Linked DNA regions of Ancylothrix sp. D3o. Each later gene encodes a partner of the first gene's protein in a complex. Links are inferred from orthologs where the notes say so. Each region holds a gene or a part of one and is shown in the gene's direction. Other genes may lie near its edges. The genes, in order: carA and carB.

What was found.
Region 2: the proteins of carA (region 1) and carB are in contact, whole or in part, in a solved structure (PDB 1KEE), measured with the Escherichia coli proteins. The link is inferred for Ancylothrix sp. D3o from one-to-one orthologs.

What each region holds. Positions count from the first base shown.
Region 1 is NZ_JAMXEX010000005.1:14,444-23,528, forward strand. The notes cover bases 2,064-5,047. They hold carA (glutamine-hydrolyzing carbamoyl-phosphate synthase small subunit), read left to right. Parts: upstream 2,064-2,965; coding sequence 2,966-4,129; downstream 4,130-5,047. Other genes in these bases: NG798_RS11320 (DUF4114 domain-containing protein), read left to right, coding at 2,064-2,776; NG798_RS11330 (STAS domain-containing protein), read left to right, coding at 4,236-4,607; NG798_RS11335 (Mini-ribonuclease 3), read left to right, coding at 4,727-5,047. Outside these bases: NG798_RS11310 (TIGR02281 family clan AA aspartic protease), read right to left, coding at 1-130; NG798_RS11315 (TIGR02281 family clan AA aspartic protease), read right to left, coding at 175-1,131; more of NG798_RS11320, read left to right, coding at 1,934-2,063; more of NG798_RS11335, read left to right, coding at 5,048-5,338; 23S rRNA (guanosine(2251)-2'-O)-methyltransferase RlmB, read left to right, coding at 5,468-6,676; NG798_RS11345 (DUF1816 domain-containing protein), read left to right, coding at 6,785-7,072; NG798_RS11350 (alpha/beta fold hydrolase), read right to left, coding at 7,172-8,074; NG798_RS11355 (helix-turn-helix domain-containing protein), read left to right, coding at 8,309-8,908. UniProt on the Escherichia coli protein: Small subunit of the glutamine-dependent carbamoyl phosphate synthetase (CPSase).
Region 2 is NZ_JAMXEX010000009.1:86,835-96,785, forward strand. What follows is about bases 4,103-7,952. They hold carB (carbamoyl-phosphate synthase large subunit), read left to right. Parts: upstream 4,103-4,494; coding sequence 4,495-7,752; downstream 7,753-7,952. Other genes in these bases: NG798_RS16255 (Uma2 family endonuclease), read left to right, coding at 4,103-4,355. Also shown: NG798_RS16235 (Uma2 family endonuclease), read right to left, coding at 1-109; gor (glutathione-disulfide reductase), read left to right, coding at 217-1,569; NG798_RS16245 (RNA ligase family protein), read left to right, coding at 1,660-2,436; NG798_RS16250 (AAA family ATPase), read left to right, coding at 2,581-3,660; more of NG798_RS16255, read left to right, coding at 3,753-4,102; NG798_RS16265 (hypothetical protein), read left to right, coding at 8,090-8,218; NG798_RS16270 (RNA polymerase sigma factor, RpoD/SigA family), read left to right, coding at 8,387-9,343; NG798_RS16275 (DUF760 domain-containing protein), read left to right, coding at 9,580-9,924. UniProt on the Escherichia coli protein: Large subunit of the glutamine-dependent carbamoyl phosphate synthetase (CPSase).

The sequences.
Region 1 (9,085 bases):
ACGGTAAACTCACCACTCTGCCATTGCGATCAACAAAAAAACATCCTTGATATTCTTGAGTCATCGCTGCCGGTTGCCATCCCATCACCACCGCAGCCATCATCACAGAAAAACTTATTATTTTTCGCATAAAAATTACCTTTCTTGATAAATATATCCCCCTCCCCCACAACCCTAAATCGGGCGAAATTCCACCACACTTTCTTTTAAAGTCAATTCATACTGACTAAAAAAGTCTTGCCCCAACAAACCTATTTCAAGCTGTGTTGCAATCGCCACCGTTACATTTTGAATACTCGCTCCTCCCACCTCAATACTTCTTACCTTACCGATGGGAAATTGCACAGCTTGATCGCTGGGAGTAGAAGCCACAATTACTCCTTCCGGCACCACATTTAAAGCCGATGCCATTGCTTTAGTAATAACTGTACCACTCGCGCCGGTATCCAAAATCATCTCAAACGTTTGCTGATTATTAAAAGTTACATCAATCACAGCCGTTCCCCCCGCACGCCTTTTAATTGGCACCTGAATTACATCCCCACTACTTCCCCTTACCGGCGATACCCCCGGACTCGCCCCAGACGCATCCGACGCATTAGAATTAGAATTCGCCCCCACCACCGGCCCAGAATTTCCACTCGCCACCCGCACCGACTCCGGTTTTTTTGCCACCCCTGCTTTAATCGCTTGTTGTTTCGCAATCGTGGCATTTCGCTGATATTCTTTGATTTTCCCTTGCCCTGCTTTATATTGACTGCTAGATGCAGGTAAACTTTTTAACAATGCAATCGCTTCGCTCCACCGGCTTTCCACCAATTTCCAATCATCGACAGATGCAGCCGACTGAGAAATAGAAGCCGCACTATACGCTTTATCTAAAGCAAATTGATAAGTTTTTTCCCCAGTTGGATCATTATTGACCAAACTAGCCGGCTGCTGAGGCGTAGGTTTAGGAGCAGTTGGTTTTGCTTGAGCCGGTAACACAGAAGCCGGAGTGCTGGGTGCAGTTGGGGTATTATTACTGCTTGGATTCTCCGCCATCATGCCGGTATTGCAGCCCCCAATTCCCAAAGCCAAACCGGCTCCTAGAAACGTCATTGATGCACCAATTTTAAAAATTTTAAACATGAAAAAAATCGGGCGAGTGTGTGCGAACGCCAATTCAGCGCGAGTTGGGAATTCTCCAGAAAGGCCATCCAAGAACCTCATCGTTAAAGTGAGGCATAAAAAATACGCAACAAATTAAAGGCTTTCCAGGCTTTTTTCACCTTCTCAGGCTTATATTTTTACATATTTTATTTACTTGTGCAGTTATTTTCACAGATATTGAGATTGTATTTTGCCACTGCTTGGAGCTACAGAAGTTTTATCAAATAAATCGCCCTTCCCTCAGACCAGACGCCCAGCCCCCAAAGAGTTTTGCAATTTGGCAGTTGCAATATTTTATAAATTCTTTACATTCCCCTGGAAATTCAAGGAATTTTTAAAGAATTGATAAAGCCAGACAGCAACACCGATCCGCGATGATAGCATAGAAGCGGAAACAAGGCAAAAGCTTGATAAAAACGCTTAATTTACTTCACACCCCCTCAAAAAATTTTTCACGCAACCAAACTGAACTTTAGGCCAGACAGCGCCAAAGAAGGCGTGATCGTAAACAGCCAGTTAAAAAAAGTGAAACCCAGGGGCGAAAGTCATTTAGCGCTCATCGATCAAGAAACCCGAAACCACAGAGTGAGAAATTAGGGTGCAAAAGGCTCCAAATAAAATTTAAAAATTGTCCGCCATCTTTTCACTCTAGCGGGCAAAAAAAATTAAAAAGCATCAGAAACGAAACCTTGTTAGAGCCTCTAAAAATCGGTTTTGTTAGGACAACCAAAAAACCAGCCAAAGTATAAAACTGGTTCAAAATTTCCAAGGAGAAATACTTATGTTTACCCTTCATGGTTATAAAAAATACGCCTCCTGTCTTTCTGGGGGACTGCTGAGTATAAGTTTAATTTTTAGTAGCAGTCAACAAGCAACAGCCGCAACCTTCAGCAAATCTTGGGATGGAGAACAAAACTCCCTCCAAAATTTGTTAAATAACATCACCCTTAGCGGCCCGCAAATCAACACAGAAAAAGCACAGACAAACTATCAAACTTTCACCAACACAGCCAGCGGCATCTCAGCCGGCACATTCATGTTTGAAGTAGCAGGCATGGCAAATTCAAACAAACTTGGAATTTACAACCGAGGAAATCCTAATCAAAGAATACAACTTTTTGACGGAGCAAACAGCCCCGGAGCCGGTACCACAATCACATTTTTAGAAAGCGGAATCAACGTAATCACCCAACAATTTAATCCCACAACCGGCAGACCCCAAAACAGCCCAAGCCCAACAATTAACTATTATGAAGGGCAAAATTGGAACGAATTTGGCTATTATATTCAAACCGGCCAAGGAAACATTTTTTACACCCAAAACAATCTCAACCCTGGTGGAAAACAACAAGCCGTAGTTTATCGAGGAAACAACCAAACCCAACTCCAACTAGCAGGCCGGCAAAAAGGCATATTTACAGACAATGAATACATCATTGCCTTTGAAGACAGACTATTAGGAGACATCGCTGGAGTTAGTAGTGATTGGGACTATAACGATTTAGTAGTAATGGTTGAATCCATAGAACCTACCAGCGTACCCGAACCCGCCAGCTTAGTAGGATTAACAGCCATTGCCGGAATGTTAGGATTAACCGGCCGGCGAATTCAGAACAAATCCTGAATCATCTAAAAACTCGCCAAAAACAAGCTAACAAATAGCCGCCACCGATGACTATTGGTGGCTGCCAAGTTTCCTGACAAAAAAACCGTGCGAGCAAGAGCCGGCAATTCCAACAAAAACGGAATATCACCCCAGATCAACTCATGGGATAATACCTTACGCCAGTGAAACTTAAATATTGACTACTTTATGCCGCACTCTGCTGCTCAACCGGCCCTACTAATCCTCATAGATGGCACCGCATATCACGGATGGTCCTTTGGAGCCACCGGCACCACCGTCGGTGAAGTTGTATTCAACACCGGCATGACCGGCTATCAAGAAGTTTTGACCGATCCCAGCTACTGTGGTCAAATCGTCACCTTCACCTATCCAGAACTCGGAAACACCGGCATCAACCCCGAAGACGAAGAATCAAGCCACCCCCAAGTACGCGGAGCAATTGCCCGCAACATCTGCAAAAGACCTAGCAACTGGCGCAGCACAACCAGCCTACCAGACTACCTCAAAAAAAATAACATCATCGGAATCTATGGCATAGACACCCGCGCCCTCACCCGCAAAATCCGCTCAGTCGGAGCCATGAATGGAGCCATCTCCACCGAAATTTTAGATCCAGCAGAACTACTCAACACAGTTCGGCAAGCCCCCGACATGACGGGCTTAAACCTCGTTCCCCAAGTCTCCACCCCCGAAACCTACGAATGGAATGAACCCACAACCAGCCTGTGGGAATTCAGCGAAAGCGCCCAAGAAAAAAACAGCGAACAATTTACAGTAGTCGCCATCGACTTCGGCATCAAACGCAACATCCTGCGACGACTCGCCAGCTATGGATGCCGGCTGATCGTCGTCCCCGCCAACACCCCGCCCGAAGAAATACTCAAACACAACCCAGACGGAATCTTCCTCTCCAACGGCCCAGGCGACCCGTCAGCCGTTACCGAAGGCATCGCCACCGTCAAAGCCTTACTAGAAAGCAACAAACCCATGTTTGGCATTTGCCTGGGGCATCAAATTCTCGGACTCTCCCTTGGAGCAGACACCTTCAAACTCAAATTCGGGCATCGAGGCTTAAACCAACCAGCCGGCTTGCGGCAACGCATCGAAATCACCAGCCAAAATCACGGCTTCGCCATCAACCCCGACACCCTAGCCCCAGAAGTAGAAATCACCCACCTCAACCTCAACGACCGAACCGTAGCCGGAATGCGCCACCGGGAGCTACCCTTATTTTCCGTACAATACCACCCCGAAGCCAGCCCCGGCCCCCACGATGCCGACTATATTTTCGAGCAATTTGTAGAAGCCATGCGCTCAGCCCGCGCCCAAACCAGCACAACCGTCAACTAGCCCTTCGGGTGGCCCTCTACCCGAAACCGCAGAAAGTGTAGACAAGTACCTGGAAAGCAACTATACTAAAGCCTCGATTTGAGCAAAATGCAGCTAGGAGGGAGCTATTGCTGAGCCACTCACCCTAACGGTTAGCCTCAGAGGCACCCGCGAAGTTAGGGAAAACCTACAGTTATTCCGCCTCACCGGATTACTTGATGCCTTTTCGGAAGCCACCTTTCGCAGAGTCATCGGCAAATGTATTGAAGACGGGCCAAAGCATATCGTTTTGGATCTCTCACAGATAGATTTTGTTGACAGTTCCGGTTTGGGCGCTCTGGTGCAGATCGTCAAAACAGCCCAAACCGAAGGCGGCTCTTTACAAATTGTCACCAATGCCCGTGTCACACAAACGGTTAAGCTTGTTCGTTTAGAGAAATTTCTCTCGTTGCAGCCCTCCGTCGAGGAAGCGCTCAACAACATTCAGCCGTCTAGTTAGCCGACAAAACCACTCGCAAGCTATCCAGTTTTTTTTTGCTGGATAGCTTGTTTCTTGCCAGGGCATCACCCCATCACAACATATAATTAGAAAGACAGAAACAAAAAATTCTTGTCCCAGTGTCAATTGACCATCGTCAATTGTCAATTGTCATTTGTGGCAAACAACCACCGTCAGACTTGACAACGCCCAACGGCAGGCAAACTATATCAACCATTCCCGCCTCCCCACCCCCACCCAATTCCCAGTCGCCCCCCTTAGCCCGGATGATCCTATCTACGCTTGATGAAAACCCCGCCGACGAAAGTGTAGTAACCACAGCGTTGAGTCCGTTGTTTTCGCCTTGTTTATCAGCCTCGCAAATTAAACAACTCTCACCCGCCGCCCTAGCGTATCTCGGTGATGCCGTTTACGAACTGTACATTCGTAGCTTTTATTTGATGCCTCCCAAGCGATTAAATACTTATCACCAAGAAGTCGTCACCCAAGTACGCGCCGAAACCCAAGCTCAACACCTGCGCTTGCTCGAACCCCACCTCACCCAGGCGGAATTAGAGATCCTCAAACGCGGACGCAACGCTACTAAAACCGGCCCGAAACGTCTTCCACCGGCCATTTACCAGCAAGCTACCAGTTTAGAAACCTTAGTTGGATATCTCTATCTCAGCGATCCCAAACGCTTAACTGAATTATTTGGTTATTTGCAACTCGCTTTCAACCCCAACTCATAAGTCTTTCTGCTTCAAGCCGCTTGGAATTCTTGCCAGAAGATCATAAAAAACTGCCGGTCTGCCTAAACAAAAACAGCGGCAAAAGTCAATAATAACTGACAAAACTTGATAATTCAGGAAATCATCACAATGACCGAGAAACCACAAAAGAAATCTTTTCGGGGTAAACCCAGTTCTGGTAAACCGTCTGGCCTGAAATTTAAACGCAGTAGCGCACCCAAAAAAGATAGCTTCTCCAAACCAGACAAAAGCTTCTCCAAAGATGGCCCCCGCAAAGTAGAGCGAGAAAAAAGTTACTCAAAAGAGCGCCCACCCCAACGGGAAAACAGTTACTCCCAAGATCGCCCACCCCAACGGGAAAAAAGTTACTCAAAAGATCGCCCACCCCAACGGGAAAACAGTTACTCAAAAGATCGCCCACCCCAACGGGAAAACAGTTACTCAAAAGATCGCTCACCCCAGCGGGAAAACAGTTACTCCCAAGATCGCCCACCTCAACGGGAAAAAACGTTCTCACCCAAATACTCAAGCCGTCCCGAAGTAGAAATCAGCCCCTCCGATGAAGAAACCGATCTGATCTACGGGCGTCATTCAGTCCAAGCAGCCCTCAACAGCAACCGAGACCTGCACCGCATCTGGATCACATCTCAACTGCGTCACGATCCCCGCTTTTATACCGCCATTGTAGAAGCAAAACAAAACGGCACCGTCGTCGATGAAGTAGATTTTCGCCGCCTTGACCAAATTACAGGCCGAGCAAACCATCAAGGCGTAGCTGCTCAAACAGCACCCTATAAGTATTGCGAACTATCCGAAATGCTCCAAGTTGCTAAGGCAGCCGGTGATCAAGCCGTAATTATAGTCGCCGATAGCATTACAGATCCCCACAACCTGGGTGCCATTATTCGCACCGCCGAGGCAATGGGTGTACAAGGTTTGGTGATCCCCCAACGTCGCGCCGTTGGCATTACCTCAACTGTAATGAAAGTCGCCGCCGGCGCTTTAGAAAAATTTCCAGTCGCAAGGGTTGTCAATTTGGCCAGAGCCTTGGAAGAATTGAAAGCAGCAGGCTTTTGGGTCTACGGCACAGCCTCCAACGCCAGCCAACCACTGCACACTCTCAAAGTCCATAACCCCACTGTCTTAGTTGTGGGTTCCGAGGGCGAGGGTTTGAGCCTTTTGATACAGCGCCTCTGTGACGAATTAGTTTCAATTCCTTTACAGGGCGATACTCCCAGTCTTAACGTCTCTGTCGCAACCGGCATGGCTCTTTATGAAATTTACCGCCACCGCTGGGCCCAGACGCGATATGTAGATGTCAAACAATCAAACAATTGAAAAAAGAAAAACAACCGAGTATAACGAAATGTAAATTACGCGAACATTTGCGTATCACCCCACCAACCAGTCGCCACAAGCGACCCTACGCGAACGGTAAACAGGCAAATGACAATGAAAGAATTCTTGACTAGCTTGCTCTCCTTTTTCGGATTGGCTTTTTGGGTGGAAATAAGCACCGAAAGCCCCCGCTGCACCTACTACTTTGGCCCCTTTATTACCGCCAAAGAAGCAAATGCCGAAGCAGCCGGCTATGTTGAAGACCTGCAACAAGAATCCGCTCAAGGCATCCAAGTCAGTATTAAGCGCTGCAAACCTACCACCCTCACCGTCTATGAAGACTTGGGGGAGATTCGTGAGGCTCGCCGCGTGCCGGTTTTTAGCGGTCAGCCTTGAGCGAAAGTATGATGCCAGCCGCTGCTCAAAAAAACAGCCGCCCTTGTACTAGGAAGGCGAGTTTTTTTGTCAGCAACCAGCCAAATGCTTAAGCTGTTTTCATTCTCCATTTCCGCCAGCGCCTAGACAATTGGGCCGGCCTACTACTTGTGGGTGCGATTCTATCCATCGGTCAATATCTGCTAATACCTGGTCGGGTATTTCCCAAGGAAACAGATGCGCCGTGTTGGGATAGCAAAGATATTCGCAATCTCGCAGATTTTGGGCCGTCTCTAAACTAGATTCGGCGGTGATGTGCCGGTCGGAATCTCCTGCTAGTACCAAGCACGGACATTCAATCAAAGCCAGCGCTTCGTTACGGTTATAGCCTTGCCTTAAGGCTTTATTGAGCGCTCTTGTCGCCGGTTTGGAGGTTTGCAGGTAAGCTGTCATGCCATTATCCGCTAAGTATTTATAGGCGCTGGGCGTGTGTTGAGCCACCAAATAACGGTAAAGGGATCGCTTGGCAAAGTTGTCTATATTCCATTGCCAGCTAGGAATCGCTCGGTTGATGAGCGAAGCAATAGCGGTGTAGGCCAAGTCTTGCCAGCTTACCGGCGGATGGCTGTTTCTGGGCTTGGCCGCTGAAGCTACTAAAATTAAGCCACTGACTAATTCTGGTCGCTTGAGTGCTAATTCTAAGCCGATGATTCCTCCTAACGACCATCCCAGCACCAAGCACTGCTTTATTTTTAGCTTTTCCAGCAGTGCTTCTAAATCTAAAAGATGATCAGTCATATCAAAATCATTTTGGGTAAGACTTTTACCATACCCCCGCAAATCTGGTGCTAAAGTTTGGAAGCGCTCGGATAAATGGTCTGTAAACACAGACATACTCTCACCACAACCCGGATGGCCGTGTAAGCAAAGAATGGGAAATCCTTTTGAGCGCACAATCACATTTAACGAACAGATACCTCGGTCGTTGGAATTGGGCGCTAATCCTGAGCCGATTTTTTTCATTGTCTTTGTCTTTTTGTGTCAATTCCAATTCAGCGATTTAAAATATTTCGACCTAAAAGGTATAGTAGAAGTGGCTAACACCTTGATTTAATCATAATTCTATCAATGGGTCGATGATTCCACCGGCTATCCCTCCTGGGCGAAAAAGACCACGAGGCCGGTCACTAAAAGCCAAATTTGTGATAAATTTGCATGAGTTAAGCTAGATGAATTCTCCTCCTTTGAAATGCTCAAATGGCGAATCATATTAAATTAGACATCCAAGAAACTGCCGAAGAGTTGAGAAATCTCCTCAAAAAAGAAACCAATACCCAAAAAAAAGAAAGACTCCACGCCCTGTACTTACTGAAGTCAGGCCAAGTTACTACCTTGGAAGCTCTTTCTAAATTACTGGTGAGAGATACTTCAACAATATACCGATGGTTTCAAAAGTATAAAACAGAAGGATTAACCGGCTTTCTCAAGTTATACATCCCCGCCGGTAGACCGTTAACCATTCCCCCAGAAGCCTTAGAACAGCTTAAGCAAAAAGTCCAAGAACCCGAAGCCTTTAAAACCTATGGAGAAATTCAATTATGGTTAAAAGCTAATTGTGGGGTAGATGTTGATTACTATGTAGTTTATCGAACCGTCCGCTATCAGCTAAAAGCTAAAATGAAAGCGCCTCGAAATTCTAAAAAAAATTCCCTTCGTGAAACCTCCCGCGATAGCGACATGGCGCTTCCTTCTGCCAACACAAAACCCTCAAAGAGCGTCAACAACACTTATAACGCCTCCGGCGAACCATCCATGCGTTTCGTGCCGGCTTCTCCCTCTGGTCAAGGGTTTCTGTGATAATCTTACTGTGCCTAAATAAATCGCGTCAAAACAGCCCTCTGACTGTTCTCGAAATCAAAACGAGCCAATGCGGGTAGAAATTTTTAATGAGTGGAGCAGGAAAACCGGCCTGGACGTTAAAGCAACCCACAGAAAAGTCGGTGAACCTCCCCCAACTCATCCAACCAACCATGA
Region 2 (9,951 bases), on another replicon or contig:
GCTCGCCAAGTTGTTCTAAAATAATTTCAAAATCCTCCCAGCTTACATCAACAAACTGCACCCGCTGTCCGGGGAGAACTTTGATTTGCTTGAGTTGCAGTGTGAACATATCAATTAGTATCTCATTTGAGTTGTTTTTATTGTAGATTACCTTGGCAAGTTGTGTCAATTTATGTCAAAATAAAATGAGGATTAAAAAGTAAAGGAGTAGATACCATGAGTTATGATTACGATTTATTTGTAATCGGGGCAGGTTCGGGCGGACTCGCCAGTTCTAAACGCGCTGCATCCTACGGTGCAAAAGTAGCAATTGCAGAAGGCGATTTAGTTGGTGGAACTTGTGTTATTCGCGGTTGTGTCCCAAAAAAATTGATGGTTTATGCGTCTAATTTTTCCCATTTGTACCAAGATGCAATTGGCTATGGTTGGAGCAAGGTAGAGCCAAGTTTTGATTGGAATAAATTGGTGACGGCGGTAGATAAAGAAGTGCGCCGTTTGAGTGCTTTGCATATCGGTTTTTTGGAAAAAGCCGGTGTAGAATTAATGTCGGGTTTTGCTAAATTAGTTGATGCTCACACTGTGGAAGTTGGCGACAAAAAAATCACTGCTGATAAGATTTTAATTGCAGTGGGTGGAGAAGCAACGAAACCGAATATCCCCGGAATTGAACACACAATTACCTCGCGGGAAATGTTTTTGTTAAAAGAACAACCAAAGCGATTTGTGGTGTTGGGTGGCGGTTATATTGGGGTCGAGTTTGCCTGTATTTTGAATGGCTTAGGTTCACAAGTTACACAAATTATCCGCCGCGATTTAATTTTGCGTGGTTTTGATGAAGATGTGCGCGGAGATATTCAGCAAGCGATGATAAAACATGGTATTAATTTCTTGCTGAATGCGGAGATGGATAAATTACAAATTGAGAAAACTGAGGAAGGTTTAAAATTAACGGTGCCGGTGGGGGAAAAAGAAGAAACAGTAATGGCAGATGCAATTTTGTGTGCTTTAGGGAGAAAGCCAAATTTAGAAAATTTGGGTTTGGAAAATGCCGGTATAGAAACAGTAAAAGGTGCGATTGTTGTTAAGGACGATAGCAGTACAACTCAACCAAATATTTATGCTGTGGGAGACTGTACAGATCGCATTAATTTGACGCCGGTGGCTATTGCTGAAGGGCGTGCTTTTGCAGATACAGTTTTTGGTCATATTCCCCGATATATTAGCCATGAAAATGTGGCATCTGCGGTATTTTCTCAGCCGGAAGCTGCTAGTGTGGGAATGACAGAAGCCGAAGCGCGAGCAAAGTTTGGCGAAAATGTTAAGGTATATCGGGGCCGGTTTCGTCCCATGTTTTATAGTTTGCCAGATGTGGATGAAAAGGCAATGGTTAAACTTATTATTGAGGCAACAACTGAGCGCATTTTAGGTGTTCACATGGTGGGTAAAGATGCGGCGGAAGTGATTCAAGGGATGGCTATTGCTGTTAAGATGGGCGCTACTAAAAAGGATTTTGATGCTACAATTGGCATTCATCCTTCTACTGCGGAAGAGTTTGTGACTTTGCGGTAATTTTTAACCGCAGATAAACGCGGATAAACGCGGATGTTTTATCTGCGTTCATCTGCGGTTTATAAATTCTAGTAAAAATAGGTTGAGATAATGTTTAAATATCCTCGTACTCCCCATATTGAAGGGTCTCGTTTTCAACCCGGAGACGAAGATTTAGAAAGTGTTCCGTTTAAGGTTTTAGAAAATCGCTATGTGGTGGCAGAAGAAAAGGTTGATGGCGCCAACACCGGCATTAGTTTTAATGCAGCCGGTCAAATGTTATTACAAAGTCGCGGACACTATCTCACCGGCGGCGCCAGAGAAAAACATTTTAATTTATTTAAACAATGGGCTTATACTTTAACCGGCCCGCTTTGGGAAGTTTTGGGAACTCGTTACGTTTTATACGGCGAATGGCTTTATGCTAAACACACCGTTTTTTATGATGCTTTGCCCCATTATTTCATGGAATATGATATTCTTGATTTAGAAAATCAGGTGTTTTTGAGTACCGCAAAACGCCGGGAAATGTTGGCCGGTGTGCCGGTGGTTTCTGTGCCGGTTTTATATGAGGGAAAACTCAAGTCGGTAAAACAACTTCAAGAGATGATTAAACAATCAAACTTCATCCAAACCGGCCATTTAGAACGCTTAAAACAAGCTTGTGAAAAGATGGGGTTAGATTTTGAACGGGCAATGAAAGAAACTGATAATAGTAATTTGATGGAGGGGTTGTATTTAAAGGTAGAGGAAAATGGTATTGTGGAGGAGAGATTTAAGTTTGTTCGGGCTGATTTTTTAACGGTAATTCAAAATTCTGAGAGTCATTGGTTAAGCCGGCCTATTATTCCGAATATTCTTAAGGATGGTATGGGTTTATTTTTTTAACCGCAGATGTTAGGCGTAGCCGCGCGGAGCGCTACGCAGATAAACGCAGATGGGTTTTTTGTTTGCATTTGCGGTGATAAATGCAGATGAGTTTTCTGTTCTTATCTGGGGTTTAGTAAATGAATTTTTGATAGGGCTATAATTATGATTAATTGGTTTGAAATTATTTCCCAGTATCCCTGTTTAGAAACTCTCAAAAACTGTCCGCAAAACCCCATCTATCATGCAGAGGGCGACGTTTTAACCCATACAAAAATGGTGGTAGAAACTCTCGTCTCCCTTCCTAAATGGCAACAACTCTCAGAAAGCGAAAAAAACATCTTATTTACGGCGGCTTTACTTCACGATATCGGCAAACCCATCAGCACTACTATCGATGAAAATGGTATTATCTCTTCACGCGGACACGGGCGTAAAGGAACCCAACTTGCTAGATACATTCTTTACGAAAAAAACACCCCTTTTTGGGAACGCGAAAAAATCGTTTCTCTTGTTCAATATAACGGTTTACCTCTGTGGTTTTGGGATAAACAAAACCCTCAACGGGATATTATTAAAGCTAGTCAAGTAATAACTTGTGAATGGCTGGCAATTTTAGCTGAGGCTGATGTTGGTGGTAGAATTTGTGCAGATCAACAAGAACTTTTTGAACGCATTACCTTTTTTAGAGAATTTTGTCAAGAAAATAACTGTTTAACCCAACCTTGGCAATTTGCAGATAATTACAGCCGGTTTGTGTATTTCCATAAAGAGAAAAGTGACCCAAATTATCAAGCATTTGATGATAGCCGGTGTCAAGTTGTTGTTATGTCTGGACTACCGGCCAGCGGCAAAGATACTTGGATACAAAATAACCTTCCAAACTGGCCGGAAATTTGCCTAGACAAAATTAGACAACAAATTAACATCTCACCGGAAAAAGACCAATCAATAGTAGTCAATTTTGCCAAAGAAAAAGCCAAGGAATATTTAAGACAAAAACAAAGCTTCGTCTGGAATGCCACCAACACCACCAAACAAATGCGCCAACAATTAATCGATTTATTTGTTGGTTATAAAGCAAAAATTCGCCTTGTGTATTTAGAAGCACCATTAAACGAAATATTAGAGAGAAATAGCCAAAGAAACCAGCCGGTACCGGAAAATATTATAGAGAAATTAGCAGGCCGGTTAGATATACCCGACCCTACCGAAGCCCACGAGGTAGAATGGGTGATACAATAAAACTTTAGAAACCGCATTTCTTCCTAGATATCCAGATGAAAGCTTAAATATTGCAGAGAAACCCCCTTTCTTTGCCTACAGGAGAAAACCTTATGATTTCCCTAACCACACAAGAAATTACCTTTGACCAATTCCTAGAAGAATGCCCCGAAGACGGCATCTATGAACTTGTAAATGGAGAAATTATACAAATTTTATCAACCCGACAACATATTGATATTGCCAGTGAAATTATATTCGCATTTAAAGAAGAAATTAAACGACAAAACCTAAATTACGTCGTCAACAACACCGCCGCCATCAAAACAACAACAAAAAAAGGAAAGATCCAAGGACGCCGGCCAGATGTTAGCGTCATAAACCGAGAACAGTGGAGATCAAACCGCGAAGCATATGCAGCATTAGAAGAACCAATACAACTAGCAGTAGAAGTCACCTCAACAAACTGGGAAGACGACTATATCGACAAACTAGATGAATACGAAAGATTAGGAATTAAAGAATATTGGATAATAGATTATCTCGCGATAGGCAGTAGAGAATACCTTGGAAACCCAAAAATCCCCAGCATATTCATATTTAATTTAGACGAAACCGGCAAATATCAACGCACTCAATTTAAAAAAACAGACCGGCTAAACTCCCCCACATTTGGAGAACTCAACCTCACAGCCGAACAAATCTTAAACACATAAAAACTCAAATGTCATCAAAAAACTACCCGCAAACCGGCACCAAAGACCACAAAACCCGTAAAATAGTTTGGATTTAGCAAACCGACCCACAACCGGCCCCTGCAAATCTAAAAACGAAAAACTAAAAACAAAAATCCCTATGCCTCGCCGCGACGACATCCAAAAAATTCTAATCCTGGGCGCCGGCCCCATCATTATCGGGCAAGCCTGCGAATTTGACTACTCAGGTACACAAGCTTGTAAAGCCCTGCGAGAAGAAGGCTATGAGGTGATACTCGTCAACTCAAACCCAGCCACCATTATGACCGATCCGCAGACCGCAAACCGCACCTACATCGAACCCTTAACCCCAGAAATTTTAGAAAAAATCATAGCCAAAGAAAGACCCGACGCCATCCTTCCCACAATGGGAGGACAAACCGCCCTTAACCTAGCCGTCGCCCTCTCCAAAAACGGCACCCTTGAAAAATATGGCGTAGAATTAATCGGCGCCAAACTCCCCGCCATTGAAAAAGCCGAAGACCGGCTACTCTTCAAAGAAGCAATGGCAAAAATCGGCGTCAACACCTGCCCCTCCGGCATCGCCACCACCCTCGAAGAAGCCAAAGCAGTCGCCAAACAAATCGGCTACTATCCGATCATCATCCGTCCCGCCTTCACCCTCGGCGGTAGCGGCGGCGGTATTGCCTACAACCAAGAAGAATTTGAAGAAATGGCCCAAGGCGGACTCGACGCCTCCCCCGTATCCCAGATCCTCATCGAACAATCTCTCCTCGGCTGGAAAGAATACGAACTCGAAGTAATGCGAGACTTAGCCGATAACGTCGTCATCATTTGTTCGATAGAAAACCTCGATCCTATGGGAGTCCACACCGGCGACAGCATCACCGTCGCCCCCGCCCAAACCCTCACCGACAAAGAATATCAAAGACTCCGCGACCAATCAATCAAAATCATCCGCGAAATTGGAGTCGAAACCGGCGGTAGCAACATCCAATTTTCCGTTAACCCCACCAATGGCGATGTCGTTGTCATTGAAATGAACCCCCGCGTTTCCCGTTCCTCCGCCCTCGCCTCCAAAGCCACCGGCTTCCCCATCGCCAAACTCGCCGCCAAACTCGCCGTCGGTTACACCCTCGACGAAATACCCAACGACATCACCAAAAAAACCCCCGCCAGCTTTGAACCAACCATCGACTACGTTGTAACCAAAATCCCCCGCTTCGCCTTCGAGAAATTCCCCGGTACCACCAACACCCTCACCACCCAAATGAAATCAGTCGGTGAGGCAATGGCCATCGGGCGTACCTTCCAAGAATCCCTCCAAAAAGCCCTCCGTTCCCTCGAAACCGGACGCGCCGGCTGGGGTTGCGACAAAGAAGAAGTCATTCCCAGCCTAGAACAAATCCGCGCCAACCTCCGCACCCCCAACCCCGAACGCATCTTTACAATTCGTCACGCAATGCTGATGGGCATGACTGCTGAGGACATTTACGAACTCACCGGCATTGATATCTGGTTCCTCGACAAAATGCAGGATATCCTACAAACGGAAAAATTCCTCAAACGCACTCCCCTAAAATCCTTGACAAAAGAGGAGATGTATGATATTAAGCGTCAAGGATTCAGCGACCGGCAAATTGCCTACGCCACAAAAACCAAAGAAGACGAAGTACGCGCCTACCGCAAACAACTAGGCGTGGTGCCGGTGTACAAACTCGTAGACACTTGCGCCGCCGAATTTGAAGCCAAAACCCCCTACTACTATTCCACCTACGAAGAAGAAACCGAAGTCATCCCCTCCGAAAGACGCAAAGTAATGATCCTCGGAGGCGGCCCCAACCGCATCGGCCAAGGCATAGAATTTGATTATTGCTGTTGCCATGCCTCATTTTCTTTGCGAGAAGATGGGTTTGAAACCATCATGGTTAACTCCAACCCAGAAACCGTTTCTACCGACTACGACACCAGCGACCGGCTTTACTTTGAACCCCTGACAAAAGAAGATGTTTTAAACATCATCGAAGCCGAAAATCCAGAAGGAATCATCGTACAATTTGGCGGACAAACCCCCCTCAAACTTGCAGTACCCCTGCAAGACTTTTTAAACCGGCAACAAGCCAAAACCAGCTTAGGAGAAGTAGTAAAAACCAAAATTTGGGGCACCTCTCCTGATTCTATCGACACCGCAGAAGACCGCGAACGCTTTGAGAAAATTCTGCGGAAACTGAATATCAAACAACCCGAAAATGGTACTGCCCGCAGTTTCGATGATGCCTTAATTGTCGCTAAACGCATTGGCTATCCGGTGGTGGTTCGTCCCAGCTATGTTTTAGGCGGACGGGCAATGGAAATTGTTTACTCAGATGCCGAACTAGAACGGTATATGACGTTTGCTGTGCAAGTTGAACCAGACCACCCAATTTTAATTGATAAATTCCTCGAAAATGCGATTGAGGTTGATGTCGATGCCTTAGCCGATCACACGGGACGGGTAGTAATTGGTGGCATAATGGAGCACATCGAACAAGCAGGAATTCACTCTGGTGATTCGGCTTGTTCTATTCCCTACATCACGCTTTCTGAAAGTTTGGTGGAAACAATTCGTAACTGGACAGTGCAACTTGCCCAAGAGTTAAAAGTTGTCGGGTTAATGAATATCCAATATGCCATCAAAGGCGACGAAGTTTATATCCTTGAAGCAAACCCCCGCGCTTCACGGACGGTGCCTTTTGTCTCGAAAGCAATTAATGTACCTTTGGCAAAAATGGCTTCGCGGGTGATGTCAGGAAAAACTCTTGTATCGTTAGGTTACACAGAGGAAATTATCCCCAAACATATCTCTGTTAAAGAAGCGGTTTTACCTTTTGATAAATTCCCCGGCGCCGATACGATTCTTGGGCCAGAAATGCGATCCACCGGCGAAGTGATGGGAATGGATTATGATTTTGGGACTGCCTTTGCTAAAGCAGAATTAGGGGCCGGTCAACGTTTACCCCTCGAAGGTACCGTCTTTGTCTCAATGATGAACCGCGATAAAGACAGTGTTGTGCCCATTGTCCGCGATTTCTTAGAGATGGGTTTCAAAGTCATCGCCACCACCGGCACCCGCAAAGTTTTACACCAAAATGGATTAAAAGATGTCCAACTGGTACTGAAACTTTATGAAGGCCGGCCTAATGTGTTGGATGCGATCAAAAACCAGCAAATTCAACTCATTATTAATACTCCCTCTGGGGAAGATGCCCAAGCCGAGGGCCGGTTAATTCGTCGCACCGCTTTAGGTTATAAGATTCCGATTGTAACGACCATTGCCGGTGCCAAAGCAACCGCCGCCGCCATACGTTCCCTGAAGTCTCAACCGCTGGAGGTTAAAGCACTCCAAGACTTTATCTAAATTGGGAGTTTAGCCTAGTAAACCCCCATAACAGGGGGTTTTTTTCAAGGAGAAGACATAGAGGTTTTTGGAGAGAACCCATAAGAAAAGCCTCTGTGTCCCTCATCACCTTTTTCTGAGTCTTGGCCTTGAAAAAAAAGCTTAAAATTTTGTTTAGCCGGATGCACTTGTGTCCGTCGGTTCTGGGTACTCTTTAGATAAGCTTCCTGAGCCGATTAAAGTATGTCTATGGTAAGAAATTTAGCAAATTTTCCCGAAAAAGCAATCTTACCTAGTAGACAATATTTTCATAAATGTTACAATAGTTTACAACTTAAGGAAAAACTTAACAAAACTTATGACTACCATAATTATTCTTGTCGTTGCCGGTGTAGCCATTGCCGTTGCCGCTAAGGTTTCCGAGTCTGAGAGCCAATCTCAACCAGAGGCTATCCCCGTTCCGGTGAGAGTACGCTCAGACCGGTAAACGAGAGCGGTGTTCAACAACACGGATGCTCAGGCGCCATTACCGCGAACGCTTTGATCGGATGGGTTGCCGGCATTCCGCTTGCGTTGTGCTTGCAAGCGCGTCCGGCGTGGTGAAAATCGCACTTATATTGCAAACCCGTTATTACAAACAATCCGAGATACTGCCATGAAGACTGCCCAGACTTCCACCGATTTAGTCCGCACCTACCTCCGAGAGATTGGCCGTGTGCCGCTGCTGACCCACGAGCAGGAAATTATTTTAGGTAAACAAGTCCAGCGTTGCACTGCTTTGCAAGAATTGAAAGAGCAGTTAAGTTTGGAATTGGGCCGAGAACCAAGTGATGCGGAATGGGCAGAACCGGCCGGTCTGTCGGAAGCTGAGTTACAGCAAACCATAGAAGCCGGTGAGTTAGCAAAGCGCAAGATGGTGGAAGCGAATTTGCGCTTGGTGGTATCGGTGGCCAAGAAATATATTAAACGAAATGTGGATTTATTGGATTTAATCCAAGAAGGAACGATAGGAATGCAGCGGGGTGTCGAAAAATTTGACCCAACTAAAGGATATCGTTTTTCAACTTATGCCTATTGGTGGATACGGCAAGCAATTACTCGTGCTATAGCCGAAAAAGGCCGGACAATTCGGTTGCCGATTCATATTACCGAAAAACTAAACAAAATTAAAAAAGCTCAACGTCAATTGGCGCAAAATTTAGGACGTTCAGCGACGGTGGCGGAGTTGGCGGCGGAATTAGAATTAACACCTAAGCAAATTCGGGAATATTTAGAAAGAGCCCGTCAGCCTTTGTCATTGGATTTGCGGGTGGGGGATAATCAGGATACCGAATTAGGAGAACTGTTAGAAGACACCGGCCCATCGCCTGAAGATTTTGCGGTACAGTCGTCTTTGCGGTCTGACCTGGAGAATATTATGGCTGACCTGACGCCGCAACAGCGTCAAGTTTTATCATTGCGGTTTGGCTTAGAAGATGGACAGGCAATGACGCTGGCAAAAATTGGAGATCGCCTAAATATTAGCCGCGAACGAGTCCGACAAATCGAGCGAGAAGCCTTAACGAAATTGCGGAAACGCAAAGCGGATATGGGAGAATATGTTGCCAGCTAAGGCTATTTGAGATTGTAGATTTAGCTAAACCTTAAATCGAAAATGGCATAGGCAACTATCACGGAGCGAAAATGAAAAATTGGGTCATCCGTAGGTCTTGGTTCGGTTCCGCCTACTCTTAAGTTATAATCGGGTTGTTAAAGTAGTAAAAAGAAAGGAAAAAAGCACCCGATTATAACTGAGCAAAAAAAAACAAGCTCTATCGAAAGGCGGAAATTACTGCGAGGAGATTTATTGTGAATAACTCATCTCATTTTCCAGAACACATCAGCGGCGATCAACCAGAAGCTGGCAATTTACTCTGGCACTATGTCCAGTCAATGAGTCCAGAAACAATTGCCCAACTTTCTAAACCAAACACTGGCGATGTGTTTCAAGTAATGGAACGCAATATCGTAGGTTTGCTAGGCAATTTACCTTCCGAGCATTTTGGGGTAACAATTACAACCAGCCGCGAACACTTAGGCCGGCTGTTAGCATCTGCAATGATGAGCGGATATTTTCTCCGCAACGCAGAACAAAGGATGACCTTTGAAAAATCCCTACAACACGCAGAAACAAGCGCATCCGAAGACGAATAACCGCACTTATTTTATCTGCGTTTATCT